Regions from separate parts of the Delftia sp. 60 genome, predicted to be linked through region 1. Evidence: riboswitches for the same ligand, from Rfam matches in the RefSeq annotation. Region 1 holds a riboswitch; the other holds the start of a gene.
The links. A riboswitch is a leader RNA that binds a small molecule or an ion and turns the genes downstream of it on or off. The one in region 1 is predicted to bind glycine.

Region 1 (9,335 bases):
CGCTTCCACCACATCGGTTGCCGTGCCATTTGCCGCCGCGTTGTCGCTCACGACACGCAGGCCCGAATTGCTTGCCGAGGCATTGCCGGCGACAAAGGCCATCGATTGCGGGCTGTTGCCGATGGCAGTTGCACCCACCGTGGCGGCAGCCGAGTAAGTCGATGCGGTCACGCTGGTGAACGACACCGAGCAGGTCGCCGCCGCACCCGCAGTCGTGCAACTGGCGGTGGCAGGCGCCGCTCCGGCAGGCGTCACGCTGAAGTTCACGGCAACGCCGGTGACTGGATTGCCGAACGCATCCTTGGTGACCACGGAAACGACGTCCTGGCCGCCACCGGCTGCCTGGTTGTTCACGTCGACCGACATGGTCGAATTGGCGGGATCGACGGCACCTGCCGTAAAGACATAGGCAGCCGTCGCACCGTACGTATTGCCACCGGAGCTGACGCCGCTGCCGCTCAATGCGCCGCTCGCGATGCTTGCGCCGGAAGTGTAGGAACCCGCGACGGTTGTCTTGGCGGTGACCTGGCAGGTACCGGCCGCATTGGTGGTGCAAGTACCGCTGAAGGTGATGTTTGCGGTGGGAGAGAACGTGACAACGCTTCCGGCCACCGGATTGCCGTTGACATCTCCCACAAACGCTTCAAGCACATCTGTCGCCGAGCCATTGGCCGTGGCCGGACTGCTGACGGTACGTACCCCCGACCTGGCGGGGTCGGCGGCATTGGCCGTGAAGTTGATCACGGCCGGACTGCCGTTTGCCACGCTCTGGGTGGTGGTGCCGTTGTTGTCCGTGGCTGTGAAGCTCGCCGCACCCGCCACGGTGGATGTCACCGTGATGGAGCAGCGCGCTGGATTCGCATTGGCCGCAATCGTGCAGGAAGTTGCCGACGGCGTGCCGGCGCCGGTATGGACAAAGCCGATGGTGTGGGCGACCGTATCGACGGTTGCATTGCCATTGGCGTCCTGCAGTGCAACGGTCACCGTGCCGGTGCTCGTACCGTCGGCCATCACCGAGAGCGGCGTGGCACTGAGCAGATTGCCACTGGCTGTATTGCTGGGCGGCCCGGCAATGAAGTTGACCGATACCGGACTGCCATTGCTCACGGCCGTTCCGTTGTCCGTTGCCGTGAAACTTGCAGTGCCGACCGTGGCCGATTTCACCGTCACGGAGCAGGTGGCCGGATTGGCGTTGGCCGCGATCGTGCACGTGGGTGCGGCCGGCGTGGTCGTGCCCACGCCCGTTTTGGTGAAGACAATCGTGTGCGCCACCGTATCCGTGGCGGGATTACCATTGGCATCGCGCAGGGTCACGCTGATCGAGCTCGTGGCAGTGTTGTCTGCGACAACGCTGAGCGGACTGGCACTGATCAGGTTTCCATTCGCGCCATTGCTGGGCGGCCCGGCCGTGTAGTTCACCACAGCCGTAGCCGTGGCGGCCGAGCCATTGATGGTGAAACCAAAGGTGCCACTGCCGACTGCGGTAGGTGCCGTGACGGTTGCCGTGTAAACCCCTGCGCTGCACGAACCCGCGCCGACCGCAGGCGAGCCCTGTGTTCCGCTGTTCAGCGTGAAGGCCACCGTATTGGCACAGGTCGCAATCGAATTGCCTGACGCATCCTTGAGCTGCGCCGTCAATGTGCTGGTTGCGGTGCCATTGGCAATGATCAAGGTCGGACTCGCAACGATGGTCGAGGCGCTGGTACTTGGCGGACCCGCCGTGTAGCTCACTGAAGCCGTAGCAACTGCGGCAGAGCCGTTGATGGTGAATCCGAAGATCCCGCTGCCGACCGCCGTGGGCGATGTGACGGTGCCCGTATAGATGCCGGCAGTACATGAGGCCGCGCCCACACTCGGCGTTCCCTGCGTTCCGCCGTTCAGGGTGAATGCCACCGTGTTCGTGCAGGTGTTGATCGGATTGCTGCTGGCATCGACCAGTTGCACGCGCAGCACGCTGGTGGAGCTGCCGTTGGCCACGATCGATGTCGGTGTGGCGACTATCGTGGATGCACTCGTGCTCGGCGTTGCGGCCACATAGGAGACCGTTGCGGTGGCAACAGCCGCAGACCCGTTGATGGTGAATCCGAAGGTTCCGCTGCCGACCAGCACCGGCGATGTCACCGTCCCCGTGTACATGCCGGCACTGCAGCCCGTGACGCTGACGGCAGGAACGCCTTGCGTCCCCGCATTGAGGGTGAAGGCCACCGTATCGGTACAGGTGGTGACAAGGTTGCCTAAAGCATCCTTCAACTGCACGGCCAAGGTGCTGGTGGAGACGCCGTTGGCCGCAATCGATGGCGGACTCGCGGCGATTTCAGACCCGCTCGTGCTGGCCGGCAGCCCGGTGAAGCTGTAAGCAACCGGCGAAGGCTGATAGGTCACTGCGCCAGATACCGGACTTCCACCCAATGGAAGATTGGAGAACGTGGCACCAGCGACTGACGACGACAAGGTCACGGGTGTGGTGAATGTTCCGGCGACACTGCTGCTGGCATTGATGGGAGACGCGCACTTTCCGCTGGAGTTGGTCGTGCAGCTGACTGCGGCGGAGCCGCCATTGAACGTGACACCTGCAGGCGGCGCTGCGAAGGTGACGGTGTCACTGCCCCCTGTCCAGGCATTGCCTTGGCCGTCAACAATGTAGACCTCCAGCAAGTCGCTGCTGCCGACAGGTTGATTGTTGGTCGTCGCCAGAACGCCGGATTTCAAGGCACAGGGAAAACCGGTGACGCTTGCCGCCGTTGAAAGCTGCGAGGTCTGGGCTCCACCGGAATTGCTGTCCGTCACTGTGACCCGCACCTGGCCGCTGAGATACGAAGGAACGGTCAGCGTTCCCGAGGCTCCGGCCATGGTTTCGGAGCCCAGATAGACCTGCGCATCGTTGACGCCCGCGCCGGTCGGCGACCAAAAGGCTTCCACCGTATACGGTGCCGGCTCGCTCGCATTGGCATTTGCCGTGATATTGAATGTCCAGGTGCAGGCGGCGGTGTCACTGGCGCCAACGCCAAGGGTGGGGGTCCATCCGGTTTGTCCATTGCCCGTCGTCAGCAAACTGATGCCTGAGTTTGCAGCCACAGGCACGGAAAACAGCGTGTTCTGAGAAATCTTGAAGAAATCACGCGTAGTGATACGAATGGCACTTCTCGACTGGCTTGTCATCTTGTTGTTGCCAATCAATCCTGGTGCCGTACCCGTACCACCGATATTCACCCCGTCCCCGCCGCCAGTGAAGTTGTTATCGGTCACCGTCACTACCTGCGTCGTGCCTGAGGCTGCCGTATTCACCGTTGGTGCCGACACATGCGTTGGCGATGACCCGGTATAGGCGGCGATAGGCAGCGAGAAGGTATTACCCGTCACGGCCAGACCAATTCCATTGGCCAGGCTGATCGTTCCATCAACCGACACCACGGCCCTGGGCGCATTTCCACCAGTCGGGCTCAGTGCGATATTCGAATTTTTGATCGTCAATCCGTTGACGGTCATGTTCGACATGACCTGGAAAAACTGCTCGAGCTGCATTCCCCCGATAGGGTTGGGCAGATTCGTTACCGTGAAATTATCGACAACGATGTTGGAAACCGTGCCTGTACCGTTGCTTGCGGCAACGGAAATGGCCGAGCCCTTGTTATTGCCGTAATTTCCATTCCATATCGCGGAGTTGATTGTGCTATTGGCAAAGAATACGTTTTGTGCGCCTTGATGAATCTCCGCGTACAGCTCGCAGTTGAACGGCGTCCCCTCTCCCGCAGGGGTTGGCGCCACATTCACCAGACCGACGCGATCAATGATGACATTGTTTGCTGAGGAGCCAACGACGAATACCGCTTCGCCACAGGTCATGTTGGGCGAATTGGTGAGAGTGATATTCTTCCCACCAAGATAAAAGGTTTCCCAGGCGGAGTCCGCCCAGTTCTGGACTTGTATGACTCCCCCGAAATCGATGGTCAATGAGCCCGTGCCGGCTGGCACGGTGCCTTTGATCCAGTACCAGGCGCCACCGGCACCAGTGGTGGTGCCCGTATCGCCGCCGCTGATCATCTGGGTTTGACCACAGGCATTGGTGGCTCCCGTCACGGCGCCGGACTGGGCTCCGCTGACGAATGTGTTGGCACAGCGCACGTAAACCGTCTGATTGTCGATATACGGATGGAGGTTTCCGGCCGCATCCTTGGATGTCCCGCTCTGTATGGTTCGTACCGACGTAGTCAGTGTCGGCGCAAAGACGATGGAAACATCGGCACTCGGATCCAGCGTTTGCAGCGTGTAGTTGGCTGCCTGAATGGCCGCTCGCAGCGTACATGCGCCAGCAAAGGTACCCCCCAGCGTGCTGACACAGGTGGTTGGTGTCGTTGCATTGGCATTTGGAGCGTCGCTGTTGTCGGTGACCGTGAAAACGATGGTCGCCGCGAGTGCCGTGGATGAAATACCGGCGCACGAAAGCAGCAGCAACGAGAACAAGTACCTCGCTGCACGCCATTTTCGTAAAAACACCGAACCAGGCAGGCGATCAAGAACGCGCATGATATTCCCCATTTTTTCAAGGAAATCAGACAGGAAAATATTTTCCCCAATGGCAATGGCCATCAGTTGTACCCAGCGCATTTGCATCGCCGCACCTCGGATAGTTCTATTTGAGTCAAGAACTCACAACTCACCTTGCAACCGGTGACATTGGAAGTAACAGGGTTTCGCGCAGATCCTGCGCGTCAATCAAAAAAGGTGGATTTCCATCAGCGCTTGCGCACTGCTCCATTGCCCATTGAGCCGGGCACAACTTCAGCCGGGTTTGCGATGCAAATCATTTTTTTCCTCCCTCAACGAACCATATTCACCGTGCTTGTATTTTTTCCAGTGGCGGGCCAGTTTCCATAGACCTTCACCTGTGCAACGGTAAGTCGCCTATCCGACAGATATACAACTCATGGTTAACCCATGCAGGTCCAATCGACCAGAACATGCACTGACAAACCACTGCACACATCGATAGGCTAAATCATGTTTTTTTCTATTTCAATAGTTTTTTTACATGGAATCGGAGACTCGTGCCAGCGCTACGAGGGAGGCGCTTGAGCGATCTAGGGAATACCCTGAATCAGCCACACCACATACAGGTAGTAACTGGTGGTATCCCCAGTACGACTGGAACCGGCTGCGCAAGCCACATAGAATCGCCCCTGCAGGAGAGCAGGCGGGCACCACGGTGCCGAGCCTCACCGAAGGCGCAAACTCCCATACACGCTCAGGTTCCGTACTGCAAACACAACATGCCGTCTGGAGAGCCGCCGCACGCAATATGCGGCGCACCGAAGGAGCAAGCCCCGTTCCCATGGACGGCGGTGAATCTCTCAGGTACCAAGGACAGGGGGAGCGGCAGCTGCGTCACGACGGACGCCGGCTGCTTGCTATTGAATCCATAGCTACCAGCTTCCGCGGGACCGGCACATGCCTTTGAAAGGGCATTGTCATGCGCGTTATCGTTCTCGGAGCCGGCCTGATCGGCACCGCCTCGGCCTACTATCTGCAATCTCTCGGTCATGAAGTGACCGTCATCGACCGTCAGGCTGCGCCCGGCGCCGAAACCAGCTTTGCCAACGGCGGGCAGATCTCGGTCAGCCATGCCGAACCCTGGGCCAACCCCGGCGCACCGCTGAAGTTGCTGGGCTGGCTGGGCCGGCAGGACGCCCCCCTGCTGTTCCGCCTGCGCGCCGACATGCGCCAGTGGCTCTGGGGCCTGTCCTTCCTGCGCAACTGCACGCCCGCGCGCACGCGCCACAACATCCAGCAGATCGTTCGCCTGGGCACCTACAGCCGAGAGGCTCTGCAGCAGCTGCGGTCGGACACCGGCATCCAGTACGAGCAGCGCATGCAGGGCATCCTGCACTTCTACACGAACGCCCGCGAGTTCGAGGGCGCGCTCAAGCCCACCGAGCAGATGCAGGCCCTGGGCTGCGACCGCCGCCTGATCGACGCCGACGAAGCCGTGCGCCTGGAGCCGGCCCTGGCCCATGTGCGCGGGCAGATAGCGGGCGCCACCTATACGGCCGAGGATGAATCGGGCGACGCCAACCTCTTCACGCGCGAGCTGGCACGCATTGCCACCACCACGGGCGTGCAGTTCCGCCACGGCCACCACGTCATGGCGCTGCGCACCACGGGTGCGGGCGCAAGCCGCCATATCGACCATGTGGAGGTGACCAATGCCGATGGCCGCTACGAACGCATCCAGGGCGACGCCTATGTGCTGGCCATGGGCTCGTTCAGCCCGCTGCTGGCCCAGCCGCTGGGGCTGCACCTGCCCATCTACCCGGCCAAGGGCTACTCTGTGACCCTGCCGGTGCTGGACCCCACCAAGGCCTACCAGGTCAGCCTCACGGACGATGAGTTCAAGCTGGTGTTCTCGCGCTACACCGGCGCGCAGGGCGACCGCCTGCGCATTGCCGGCACGGCCGAGTTCAACGGCTACGACCGCAACCTGGACCCCGTGCGCTGCGAGGCCATCGTGCGGCGCGTGCAGCAGCTGTTCCCTGGCGCCGGCGATACCGGGCGCGCCCAGTTCTGGAGCGGCCTGCGCCCCGCCACGCCCAGCAATGTGCCGCTGATCGGACGCTCGCCCATCGCCAACCTGTTCCTGAACACCGGCCACGGCACGCTGGGCTGGACCCATGCCTGCGGCTCCGGCATGGCGCTGGCCGACCTGGTCAGCGGCAGGCAGCCGGCCGTGGATTTCGATTTTCTGGGAGCCGCAGCCATGGACCCGGATCGCAGCGCAGGCACGGTGCGCCCGCGCGCGGTCTGAGGTGCAGACGGTGTGTACCGTGTGTACGGCGTGTACGGCGTGTACGGCGCCTAGGCAGTGAACACCGTCAACACCCCGGCGAAGCGGTGCAGGCGGGCGTCCATGATCTCGGCTTCGGCGACGAAGCCGATCAATGGCACATCGCCCAGTGCGTGGCGCAGGGTGCGCAGTTCGGCATCGGGGCCGCCGAACAGGCCGCCGCCGCGGCCCCGGCAACTGATGTAGATGGCGCCACGGATGCGGGGCTGTGCCTCGCCTTCGGGCGCCGCCTCCTCGGGCTCCGCCGCATCGCGCAGCGCGGCGCCCAGTTGCAGCAGTTCCTGGCGCGCGACCTGGGCCTGGCGGCGGCAGAAGATCACCGAATGCCCGGCCTCCACGGCCGATGACAGGGCCACGCCCTGGCGCAGCGGGTCCAGCCCGACCAGGGTCAGCACCTGGGCCTCTTCGGTGAGCACGCCGTGGGCCATGCCCCGGCCCGGCGGCGCAATGGCCGCCAGCGTGCTGCGCACCGTGGTCAGCGCGGGCTGCCAGTCGCTGCCTTCCAGCTCCACGCCCAGTAGTTGCAGCAGGCGCTGCAAGGCCGGATCGCCATTGAGCCCGGTGACCAGGGCGCCGCGCGCCTCGGTGATCTCCAGGCCCTCGCCCAGCGGCACGCAGCCCTGGGCCATGCCCGTGATGCAGGGCACGCCCGCACCGAAGGCCACGCCCGAGAAGCCTCCGCTGAAAATGCCGCGCGCATCCGCATGCTGCGCATGCAGGTCCTCGGTGCGGCAGGCGATCTGCACGCCCTCCACGCCATCGTCCCCGTCATCGCCCACGCCGCCGAACAGCAGGCCGGACTCGGTGCGCTCGGACAGCTCGTACAGCAACTCGGCCAGCTCGGGCTGGCCGCCTCCGGCATGGACCAGGGCCGAATGGGCCGTGAACCCGGCCTCGCCGCCCGGCGCATGCAAGGGCGCCAGGCCCGAATACAGGCGGTAGTGCGCGGCCGGCACATCGAGCAGCATCACCGCGAGCGCGGAGCCGGACAGGTATTCATGGGACATGGCCAGCACGCCACCGGCCGAGCAGCCAGCCCAGTCCGCCACATGGGGCAAGGCCCTGGCCAGATGCTGCAGCAGCGGCCTTGCATGGGCGGCATGCGCGTGGGACAGGTACACCAGGCCCAGTCTGGGCCGCTGCACATGGCCCGGATCGGCCATCTGCGAGCGCAGTTGCAGCAGCACCGCATCGGCCGCGGCGCGCCAGTCGGAATGGCTGGCATGGCCTACAGGAAACAACGACATTCCAACCTTCTTTCTAGCCCTGCCAGCGCCCGGCTTGCGGAGGGCTCTAGACCATCCATGGGTGCCGCCGTCCCGCTCAGCGCGGTGGCCGGCTCTTGGCCGGCGCCTTGCCTGCGGCCGGTGCCTTGGCTGTTGTCTTTGCCGCCGTCTTCCTGGCCGCTGCCTTGGCTGGCGCTTTCGGTGGGGCTTTGGCTGGCGCTTTCGCAGGCGCCTTGGCGGCTCCGGCCGGGGCCTTGGCCGCCGGTGCAGCCGCCTTGCCTGCCTGCGCGGCGAAGGCGCCAGCCTGGGCCGTCATGCGGTCCATGGCGGCCTTGGCGATGTCGCCGGCCATGCCGGTGGCGCGCTGTGCGGCAGCCACGGCCTCGGGGGCCATGGGCTCGGCCATGGCCTTGGCGGCGATCTGCTGGAATTGCTGGGTCAGTGCGCCCCACCATTGCATGGCCTGGCCCATGGCGGCGGCCTGGGCCGGCTCGTCCTTGGGCGCAGAAGCTTCAGGGCCTGAGGCCTTGCTGCCGGCATCCGCGGATGCAGCGGCCGCAGCAGCTGCAGGCGGCTCGGCAGGGGGCTGTGCGGGCGCGGCCTGCGGCTTTTCCTGCTTGCCGGCCTTGCCGGCGGAGGACATGGGCCAGTCCGAGTGGTCGGACTGCCCCGCGCTGGCGGCGCCTTTGCCTGCAGTGGCTGCAGCAGCGGTGGCGGCTGCAGCGGCGGGGAACTGGAAGGCCTGCGCCAGTTCGCCCATGCTGACGTTCATGCCCTGCAGGGTGGACAGCGTCATGCGCTGCACTTCCAGGGCCTGGATGGTGGCGGCCAGCGCCTTGCCATTTTGGTCCAGCCAGAACTGCACGGCCTTGAGTTCGGTGATGCGCTTGTCCACCTCCTCGATGCTCACCGTGGGCGCCACCCATTCGGGCAGGCGCCCCAGGGGCCGGGCCGTGGCCGATCCCGCGCTCTGGGCCAGGCCCTGCAGGAAGTCGAAACCGGGGATGAACTTGCCGAAACCGAAGGAGGACGCGTCACTCATGGCAGCACTCGCTAGGACTGGGTTGGAAGAGCATGCCGGCGAAGGATGCCGGCCATGCTCCCAGCTTAACCCAGGCACACGCCAAGTCCACGGCAAGTCATGCGCATGCGGCTGCGCACAAACCCGGTGCAATGGCGCTGGCTCAGTGCGAATGGCCTGCGTGGCCGCCGCCGTGGCCCGCTGCCGGGGCAGCCGCTGCGCCAGGCGCCATCGCGCGCACGGGGACCTG
Region 2 (9,335 bases), 3.9 Mb from region 1:
GGAAGGCGCTGTGCGCCATGGCGTTGGCCTGCACCACCATGTCGTGCTCGTCCACCACCAGCAGGGGCAGGGGAATGCTGGCGAACAGGGCCTCGAAGCGCTCGGAGGCGCTTTCGGCCACGGCCTGGCTGTAGTCCAGCACGCGGTTCTGGATTTCCAGTTCGCGCTGGTAGTTGCGCAGCTCGGCCACCAGGGCCTGCAGCGGGTCGTCTTCGGGCTGGAAGAGGGGGAAGCGTTCGACGGGGGGCAGGTCGGCGCCGGGCGCCAGCAGCGCATGCAGGGGCAGGTGCTCGTCGTCGCGAGGCGGATCGGAATGGTCTGGGCTGCTCATCGCGGGCTGGCGCTGGGGAAAGCGGCACATGCCGCACAAATCCTGGTGGCCCGCGCCCGGCGTCCGGCAGATTACCGGAGCCCGGCGCGGGCAGGGCCGCAGTGTACGCGCGCCAGGCGGGGCGCCACAAGCGCCCCTTTCGGTGGCAGGTGCTTCAGCTCAGGTAAGCGTCCACGGGGATGCAGCTGCAGTACAGGTTGCGGTCGCCGTAGACGTTGTCCACGCGGCCCACCGGGCACCAGTACTTGGACTGGCGCAGGGCGGCCACCGGGTAGGCAGCGGCCTCGCGGCTGTAGGGGTGGGCCCATTCCGAGGCCAGCAGCGTCTCGGCCGTGTGCGGCGCGTTCTTGAGCGGGTTGTCGTCCTGGGGCAGGCGGCCCTGCTCGATGGCGCGGATTTCCTCGCGGATGGCGATCATCGCGTCCACGAAGCGGTCCAGCTCGTACAGGCTTTCGCTTTCGGTGGGCTCCACCATCAGCGTGTTGGGCACGGGGAAGGACAGCGTGGGCGCATGGAAGCCGTAGTCGATCAGGCGCTTGGCCACGTCCTCGGCCATGACGCCCGTGCTTTCCTTGAACTGGCGCAGGTCCAGGATGCACTCGTGCGCCACATGGCCGTGCTCGCCCGCGTACAGCGTCGGGTAGTGGTCGCGCAGCCGGGCGCTGATGTAGTTGGCGCTGAGGATGGCGGTCTCGGTGGCCAGGGTCAGGCCCTGGGCGCCCATCATGCGGATGTACATCCAGCTGATGGGCAGCACGGCCGCATTGCCCAGCGGTGCGGCACTGATCGCACCCGTGCCGCCCGCAAGGCCCGCCGTGGCATGGCCGGGCAGGAACGGAACGAGGTCCTCGACCACGCAGACGGGGCCCACGCCTGGGCCGCCGCCGCCGTGCGGAATGCAGAAGGTCTTGTGCAGGTTCAGATGGCTGACATCGCCGCCGAAGCTGCCCGGCGCGGCCAGGCCCACCAGGGCGTTCATGTTGGCGCCGTCCACGTAGACGCGCCCGCCGTGGTCATGCACCAGCTTGCACAGCTCCTTGACCTGGGTCTCGAACACGCCGTGCGTGCTGGGGTAGGTGATCATGATGCAGGCCAGGTTGGCACTGTGCTGCTCGCACTTGGCCGCCAGGTCCGCCATGTCGACGTTGCCGTTGGCATCGCAGGCGGTGACCACCACCTGCATGCCCACCATCTGCGCGCTGGCGGGGTTGGTGCCGTGGGCGCTGCTGGGAATCAGGCAGACGTTGCGGTGCGACTGGCCCCGGCTCGCATGCCAGCCCTTGATGGCCAGCAGGCCCGCGTACTCGCCCTGGCTGCCGGCATTGGGCTGCAGGCTGATGCCGGCGTAGCCCGTGGCCTGGCACAGCCAGTCGCGCAGCTGCTTGTCCAGTTCCGCATAGCCTTGCTGCTGGTCGGCCGGGGCAAAGGGGTGCACCTGGGCGAACTCGGGCCAGGTGATGGGAATCATCTCGCTGGTGGCGTTGAGCTTCATGGTGCAGGAGCCCAGCGGGATCATGCTGCGGTCCAGCGCCAGGTCCTTGTCCGACAGCTGGCGGATGTAGCGCAGCATGGCGGTCTCGGAGCGGTGGGTGTTGAACACCGGGTGCGTGAGGAAATCGCTGCTGCGGCGCAGGCCGTCAGGGATCAGCGGCTCCACGCCCTTTTCGAAGGCGGCGAAGCTGGGCAGGGCCTGGCCGTCCCGGGCGAAGATCTTCCACAGCAGCTCGACATCGGCGCGCGTGGTGGTCTCGTCCAGCGAGATGCACAGGTATTCCTTGAAATACACGCGCAGGTTGGCGCCCAGGGACACGGCACGCTCCACGATGGCCTGGGTGGCCGCACCCGTGTGCAGGCTCAGCGTGTCGAAGCTGGGCACCTCGCGCAGCGGCGCGCCCAGCTCGGCCAGGCCGCGCGCCAGGATGGCCGTGTACGAGGCCACGCGGCGGGCGATGCGCTCCAGGCCCTCGGGACCGTGGTAAACGGCGTACATGCTGGCCACGACGGCGGGCAGCACCTGGGCCGTGCAGATGTTGGAGGTGGCCTTTTCGCGGCGGATGTGTTGCTCGCGCGTCTGCAGTGCCAGGCGGTAGGCGGGCTTGCCATGCACGTCCACGCTCACGCCGACCAGGCGGCCGGGCAGGGAGCGCTTGAACTCGTCGCGGCAGGCCATGAAGGCAGCGTGCGGGCCGCCCGCGCCCATGGGCATGCCAAAGCGCTGGGTGGTGCCCACCACGATGTCGGCACCCCATTCGCCGGGCGGCGTGATCAGGGTCAGCGCCAGCAGGTCGGTGGCCACGATGAAGGCGGCCTGCTTGCAATGGGCCTTGTCCACGTCGGCGCGCAGATCGTCGATGCGGCCGCTTGTGGCGGGGTACTGGGCCAGCACGGCGAAGTAGTCGCCCTCCATCAGCTGGTTCCATTCTTCCAGCGAGTTGGCCAGCAGCACCTCGATGCCCAGCGGCGCGGCGCGCGTCTGGATGACTTCGATGGTCTGCGGGTGGGCATCGCCGGCCACCACGAAACGGTTGCTCTTGTTCTTGACGGAGCGCTTGGCCAGCGTCATGGCCTCGGCGGCCGCCGTGGCCTCGTCCAGCATGGAGGCGTTGGCAATCGGCATGGCCGTCAGGTCGCAGACCATGGTCTGGAAGTTGACCAGGGCCTCCATGCGGCCTTGCGAGATCTCGGCCTGGTAGGGCGTGTAGGCCGTGTACCAGGCGGGGTTCTCCAGAATGTTGCGCAGGATGACGCCGGGCGTGTGCGTGCCGTAGTAGCCCTGGCCGATGAAGCTTTTGAGCAGCTGGTTGCGGCCTGCCAGCGCCTTGAGCTCGGCCAGCGCCTGTGCCTCGGTGGCCGCTGGCGGCAGCGCCATGGGCTGGTGGCGCCGGATGGAGGGCGGGACGATGGCGTCGATCAGCGCATCGCGCGATGCCGCGCCAATGGCGCTGAGCATGTGGGCCTCGTCTTCGGGCGCAATGCCGATATGGCGGGCCACGAATTCGGTGGCGTTCTCGAGGGCGGCAAGGGGCTGGGTGGAGGACATCAGCATGGAGGGACCTGTCTCAAAAGCTGAAAAGCGCCAGGGCGGGCCCTGGCGCCCGTCCTGGCCGGAAAGTGGCGTCAGTTGCTCTGTGCGAAGGCCGTGTAGGCGGCTTCGTCGAGCAGCGCGGCCAGCTGGCCTGCGTCGCTGAGCTTGACCTTGAAGAACCAGCCTTCGCCCAGCGGGTCGCTGTTGGCCAGGGAGGGGTCGTCGCGCAGGGCTTCGTTGACTTCGACGATCTCGCCGCTGACGGGCATGTAGACATCGGCGGCGGCCTTGACGGACTCGACCACGCCGGCCACATCGCCCTGGTTGAAGCTGGTGCCCACGGCGGGCAGATCGACGAACACCACGTCGCCCAGCGCATCCTGCGCGTGGAGGGTGATGCCGACGATGGCCGCGTCAGGGTTGGCGGCGTTGATCCATTCGTGGTCCTTGGAATACTGGATGCTCATGGCTTGCTCCGATAGAAACTGAAAAAGAAACCTGTGAAAGGCGGTTTGAGAAAGGTCAGTGCGCACTGTAGCGGCATGCGATGGCAGGAAAAACGAATCCGCCGAACTCGATCCACGCCAAGCGCGCAGGCTGTCCTCAACCGCGGTGATAGCGGGGCGCCAAGAAGGGCGTGGCCTGCACCTGCATGGGCACGGCCTTGCCGCGCACCATGGCCTGCAGCGTGGTGCCGATGGCGGCGCTGCCCGGCTCCACATAGGCCAGTGCCACGGGCTGGTTCAGCGTGGGCGACAGCAGGCCGCTGGTGACCTGGCCGACCTTGCGGCCGCTGGCATCCAGCAGCTCCGTGCCTTCGCGCACGGGTACGCGCTCCAGGGCCACCAGGCCCACGCGCTTGCGCGTGAGCAGCTCGGGCGACTGCAGCTGGGCCAGCACGGTGGCCGCGCCGGGAAAGCCGCCTTCGCGCTCGCCACCAATGCGGCGGACCTTCTGCACGGCCCAGTTCAGGGCGGCCTCGGCCGGGGTGGTGGTCGTGTCCAGATCGTTGCCGTACAGGCACAGGCCGGCTTCCAGGCGCAGCGAATTGCGCGCGCCCAGGCCCACGGGCCTGACTTCGGGCTGGGCCAGCAGGGCACGGGCAAAGGCTTCGGCGTGGCTGGCGGGCAAGGAGATCTCGAAGCCGTCCTCGCCGGTATAGCCGCTGCGCGTGATGTACAGCTCGGCGCCTTCCCAGTCGAAGTAGCCGCCCGTCATGAACACCAGCCCGGCCGTGTCGGGCAGCAGGCGCTCCATGGCGGCTGCTGCCTGCGGGCCCTGCAGCGCCAGCAGGCCCCGGTCGAACTGGGGCTCGATTTCACAGCGCTGGCCGATGCGGGCTTCTATGTGCGCCAGGTCTTCGTGCTTGCAGGCGCCGTTGACGATCAGGAACAGGTCTTCCTCGCGGCGAACGAACATCAGGTCGTCCAGAATGCCGCCCGCGTCGTTGAGCAGCAGGCCGTAGCGCTGGCGGTGTTCGCCCAGGCCCAGCACGTCCATGGGCAGCAGCGATTCCAGCGCCGCGCCGGCATCCGGGCCGCGCAGGCTGATCTGGCCCATGTGCGAGACATCGAACAGGCCTGCCGCCTCGCGGGTGTGCAGGTGCTCGGCCATCAGCCCCTGCGGGTATTGCACGGGCATGGAGTAGCCGGCAAACGGCACCATGCGCGCGCCCAGTTCCTGGTGCAGGTCGAACAGCGGGGTCTTGAGCAGATCGGTGGTGGAGGCAGCGGTCAAGGAGGGACTCTCTTTTCGGCAAGGGGCAAGGCACAACGCCATCCCGGAATCCCGGGATGTCCTGCCCTGCTGTCCGCTTTACCTGAGAGATTCACCCGCACCTTCCATGCGTGGGGCTTGCTCCTTCGGTGGATGGGGCACACCGCCGTGCCCTGCATCTCTCTCCAGCTAGGAACGCCTGCGGCCGTGGCGGCAGGCGGTGCCAGTCCTTTTGCCTGAGCGTTCGGGACGAACCCTGCGCCTTCGGCGGTGCCGCTGCCTGTGACCATTGCGGCCGGGCGGGCACTCTCTCCTGACCGGCGCATTCTAGCTGCGGCCAGCGTCCGCGCGGCTTCGGGATTTCCGCGGGCCGGCCGCAACTCCATGCGCTTGCCTGCATGGATGCATTTGCAAATCGCATAACTGTCTAAAAAATCTCCTACATTGAGATGCATCGATATATGAAATCTCGTGAGCGAGAAGGAAGAAGCGCACATGCAGCAGACGCTGGGAGACACATTGGCCTGGCCGGCACGTTACCTGCCGAACAAGGAAGCCCTGGTCGCTTGGGAGGGCGGCGAGCGCCGCGCCTGGACCTACGCCCAGCTCGATGCCGAAGTCAACCGCCACGCCCACGGCCTGGCCGAGCTGGGCATAGGCCATGGCGACGTGGTCGCGGCCTTTCTCTACAACACGCCGGCCTTTGTCTTCACCATGCTGGCGGCCGCGCGCCTGGGCGCCATCTTCAACCCCATCAACTACCGGCTGGCGGCGCAGGAGCTGGCCTTCATCCTCAAGGACGGCGCAGCGCGCGCCCTGGTGTTCGAGCACGAGGGCGGCGAGGTGGCCGCACGCGCCCAGGCCCTGCTCAAGGCCGAAGGCGGGGGTGGCACTGGCGCAGGCACCGAGCACTGGATCTTTGCCGACGATGCCCCGGCCGACCCGCTGCCGATCTGGGCCACGCAGCGCCTGTCCGCCCTGGCCAGGGGCCGCAGCAGCGCGCCGCCCCATGCCCATGTGCGCGAGAGCGACCCCTGCATCCTCATGTACACCAGCGGCACCACGGGCCGGCCCAAGGGCGTGCTGCATACGCACCGCAGCAAGCTGGCGCACAACGCCCTCATGCACCAGACCATGCAGTTCACGCGCGACGACGTGGGCCTGGCCATGGCGCCGCTCAACCACACGGCCGAGCTGCACACCAGCTTTTTGCCGCGCCTGCAGGCCGGTGCCACCCAGGTGCTGCTGCGCCGCTTTGACGTGACCGAGGCCTGGCGCCTGATCCGCGAAGAGCGCGTGAGCTTCTTCTTCGCGGCGCCCACCATGGTCACCATGCTGCTGGCCGACCCCATTGCCTCGCCTGAGCAGGCGCCCGCGCTGCGGCTGGTGGAGTACGGCGGCGCCTCCATGGCGCCGCACCTGATCCGCGAATGGACGCGCAAGGTCGGCAGCGACCTGGTCCAGGTCTACGGCACCACCGAGATGGGGCCCTGCATGTCCATCCTCCTGCCGCGCGAGCAACTCTCGCACGCGGGCTCGGCGGGACTGCCCTCCATGGGCCATGACCTCATCGTGGCCCGCCTGCGCGAAGACAACGCCCCCACCGATCCGGCCGAGGCCTGCCTGCCAGGCGAGGTGGGCGAAATCCTGGTGCGCGGCCCCTGCATGATGGCCGGCTACCTCAACCGCTCCGACGCCAACACCCGCGCCCTGGCGCACGGCTGGTACCACACGGGCGACCTGGGCCACATCGACGACGACGGCTACCTCTGGATCCGCGACCGCATCGACTACATGATCAATTCGGGTGCCGAGAACGTCTATCCGCGCGAAGTGGAAGACGCGCTGGTCGAGCATGCCGACGTGCTCGAAGTCGCCGTCATCGGCGAGGCCGACGAGCGCTGGGGCCAGATCGTCGCCGCCCACGTGGTCGCCAAGCCTGGTGCCACGCCCACGGCCGAGGCGCTGGACGCCTTCCTGGTCCACGGCGACCGCCTGGCTGCCTACAAGCGCCCGCGCCGCTACCACTTCCGCCAGGCCCTGCCCAAGACGGCCAGCGGGAAGATACAGAAGCAGTTGCTGCGGGTGGTGGACTGAGAAGGCTTCGATCCAGCATGCTGACTGCATGACGATGCGCGGTCCGGCCCTACCCCTTCATCGGACTCATCCGAAAGCAGCCTTTCCTTAGGAAATTTTGAATTGAAGCGGTTACTTTGCATTACATTTGCTTCCTTCAAATAATCTTCGGGGAGAGAGAGAAATGATCGCGTCTTACGTTCGCGCCTTGGCAATCTGCGCGGTGACGGTTCTGGCTACGGGATGTGCCCAACTGAAAGCTCCGCCTTACGGGGCAGACTACGCAGCGCTGGAGCAATTGAAGGCGGCCAAGCCGGGATCCGCCAATGTTCTGAAGGTGGAGCCGACAGATCCTGCTGCTCCGGTCAACAACCTCTCCTTGCGTGGAACGCCTCTTAATTCGGCGAGCGGCACCTTTTCCAAGTATCTGGAAGAGGCGCTGGTTCAGGACTTGAAGGAGATCTCCGCCTACGATCCCCAGTCGCACACCCAGATTGACGCGAAGATTCTTGCCAACGATATCGATATTCGCGGTTTCAGCACGGGCTCGGGTGTGATGGAGATTGAGCTTCGGGTCTTGCGCAGCGGAGAGCAGCGGCTCAAGAAGACCTACAAGGCAGAGACTAGCTTCGAGTCCAGCTTCATGGGCGCTGTAGCCATTCCTGCAGGACAGGCTGCCTATCCTCAGCTTGTTCGGGAATTGCTGCGCAAGGTGTACGCCGATCCTCAATTCCTTGCCGCGTTGGCTCCCTGACGGCTTCACAGTGAGTCGCCGAGGATAAAACCATGCGCTTTTTTTCCGCAATCATTCGAGCGGTTCTGGCATCCGTCACTTTGGCAACGTTGGTGGGATGTGCCCATCCCATCAACATCGGTGGCGATACACGACCTGAGCGTATCGAGTCGGAGTTGATCCAGAAGAAGGTTGCCTACGCCATCAGCGAGACTCAGCGAAATACCGCCTTCGTTTCACCTGCGGGAGGGGGGACAGTGTTAGATACTTCCCTTATCGCGACCTCGAAAAAACAATTCGGGACGCATTGCGCTCTGTTTACCAGGATGTGACGCTGATTGCAGCGCCAAGCGATACGCAGGCCGTAGAGGCGGCCCGTGCGGCCTTGATTTTCATCCCCGAGATCAAAACCGATTCGGGATCGCCATCGGCGCTTACGTGGCCCCCGACCTACTTCGTTACAGAGATCGCGTGTGTGGTCACTGATGCCAACGGCAACGAAATTGGAAGAGTGAAGGCTTCTGCGCGGGGCGAAGCGGAGTTCAGCGAGTTTCTGGATGACTTCGGCTTGGCCGCCAAGCGTGCAGCCACGCAAGTAGCTCAGCAGTTGAGCAGTGAAATTCGCAAGAACGAAAAGCTGCGTTAAGGCGGCCGCGGCTGTTCGAGGCCACGGGGCTGCCTTCAAGCTTTCGCTCCAATGCCAGCCTGTCCACATGCAGGCTGGCATTTTTCATGGCCGGTTCGGTGCCGGTAGAAGTCGGCTCAGACATCAGCGACTACTGTACGGTACGACAACTCCTGGCTACCGCCTGCCGCAGCCACCGATGCATGGCATCCCCCTGCTTGCGCACATGCCAGGCCTGCTGGTAGGCGAACTCGGGCAGTTCCAGCGGAGGAGCGAAACGGCGCAGCGTTTTGTGGCGGCGCAGGTCGCCAATGGCGCGGCTGCCCACGGTCAGCACGAGGTCGGTGCCTGCCAGCACCTCCAGCGCCGCGCTCCAGTGGGGCAGGGCCAGCACCACGCGGCGGCTCAGGCCTTGGGCGGCCAGCGCCTTCTCGATTTCTTCGCTGGCGTCGGGCCGCATGGCCAGCATGACGTGCGGGCGCTGCAGCCAGTCCTGCAGTGACAGCCCGCCGCGTGCAGGCAGCACGGCCTGGTCGGCCACGCTCACGAACTGTTCCTGGAACAGATCCTGCACCTCGATGCCTTCGGGCAGGTCGGGTGCGTCGGGGAAGGGCCCCAGGGCCAGGTCCAGTTCGCCATCGGCCAGCTGGGCCAGCATCACCTCGCGCGTGGACTGGCTGATGGCCAGGTCCAGCCCGGGTGCGTGCTGGCGCAGATGCCGCATCAGCGGCGGCAGCACGATGCGCGATGCGTAGTCCGACAGCGCCAGCCGCAGCCGTCCGCGTGCGTGGGCCGGGTCGAACTCCGCCTGTGCCAGCAAGCCGTTGAG

Region 2: linked by a shared signal. The riboswitch ahead of gcvT (glycine cleavage system aminomethyltransferase GcvT) and the one ahead of CLV01_RS02730 (D-amino acid dehydrogenase) in region 1 are both predicted to bind glycine.

The regions. Positions count from the first base shown of each region.
Region 1 is NZ_PEFD01000001.1:589,613-598,947, reverse strand. It holds gene CLV01_RS02735 (invasin domain 3-containing protein) at 1-4,611, opposite strand, end outside; glycine riboswitch at 5,265-5,375, shown strand; gene CLV01_RS02730 (D-amino acid dehydrogenase) at 5,468-6,799, shown strand; gene CLV01_RS02725 (FIST signal transduction protein) at 6,850-8,085, opposite strand; gene CLV01_RS02720 (PhaM family polyhydroxyalkanoate granule multifunctional regulatory protein) at 8,162-9,106, opposite strand; gene CLV01_RS02715 (copper chaperone PCu(A)C) at 9,249-9,335, opposite strand, start outside.
Region 2 is NZ_PEFD01000001.1:4,443,655-4,452,989, reverse strand. It holds gene CLV01_RS20200 (PAS domain-containing hybrid sensor histidine kinase/response regulator) at 1-331, opposite strand, end outside; gene gcvP (aminomethyl-transferring glycine dehydrogenase) at 486-3,377, opposite strand; gene gcvH (glycine cleavage system protein GcvH) at 3,449-3,823, opposite strand; gene gcvT (glycine cleavage system aminomethyltransferase GcvT) at 3,960-5,093, opposite strand; glycine riboswitch at 5,153-5,271, opposite strand; glycine riboswitch at 5,287-5,398, opposite strand; gene CLV01_RS20180 (fatty acid--CoA ligase) at 5,568-7,169, shown strand; gene CLV01_RS20175 (hypothetical protein) at 7,333-7,902, shown strand; gene CLV01_RS29715 (hypothetical protein) at 7,935-8,213, shown strand; gene CLV01_RS29710 (hypothetical protein) at 8,210-8,527, shown strand; gene CLV01_RS20165 (LysR family transcriptional regulator) at 8,658-9,335, opposite strand, start outside.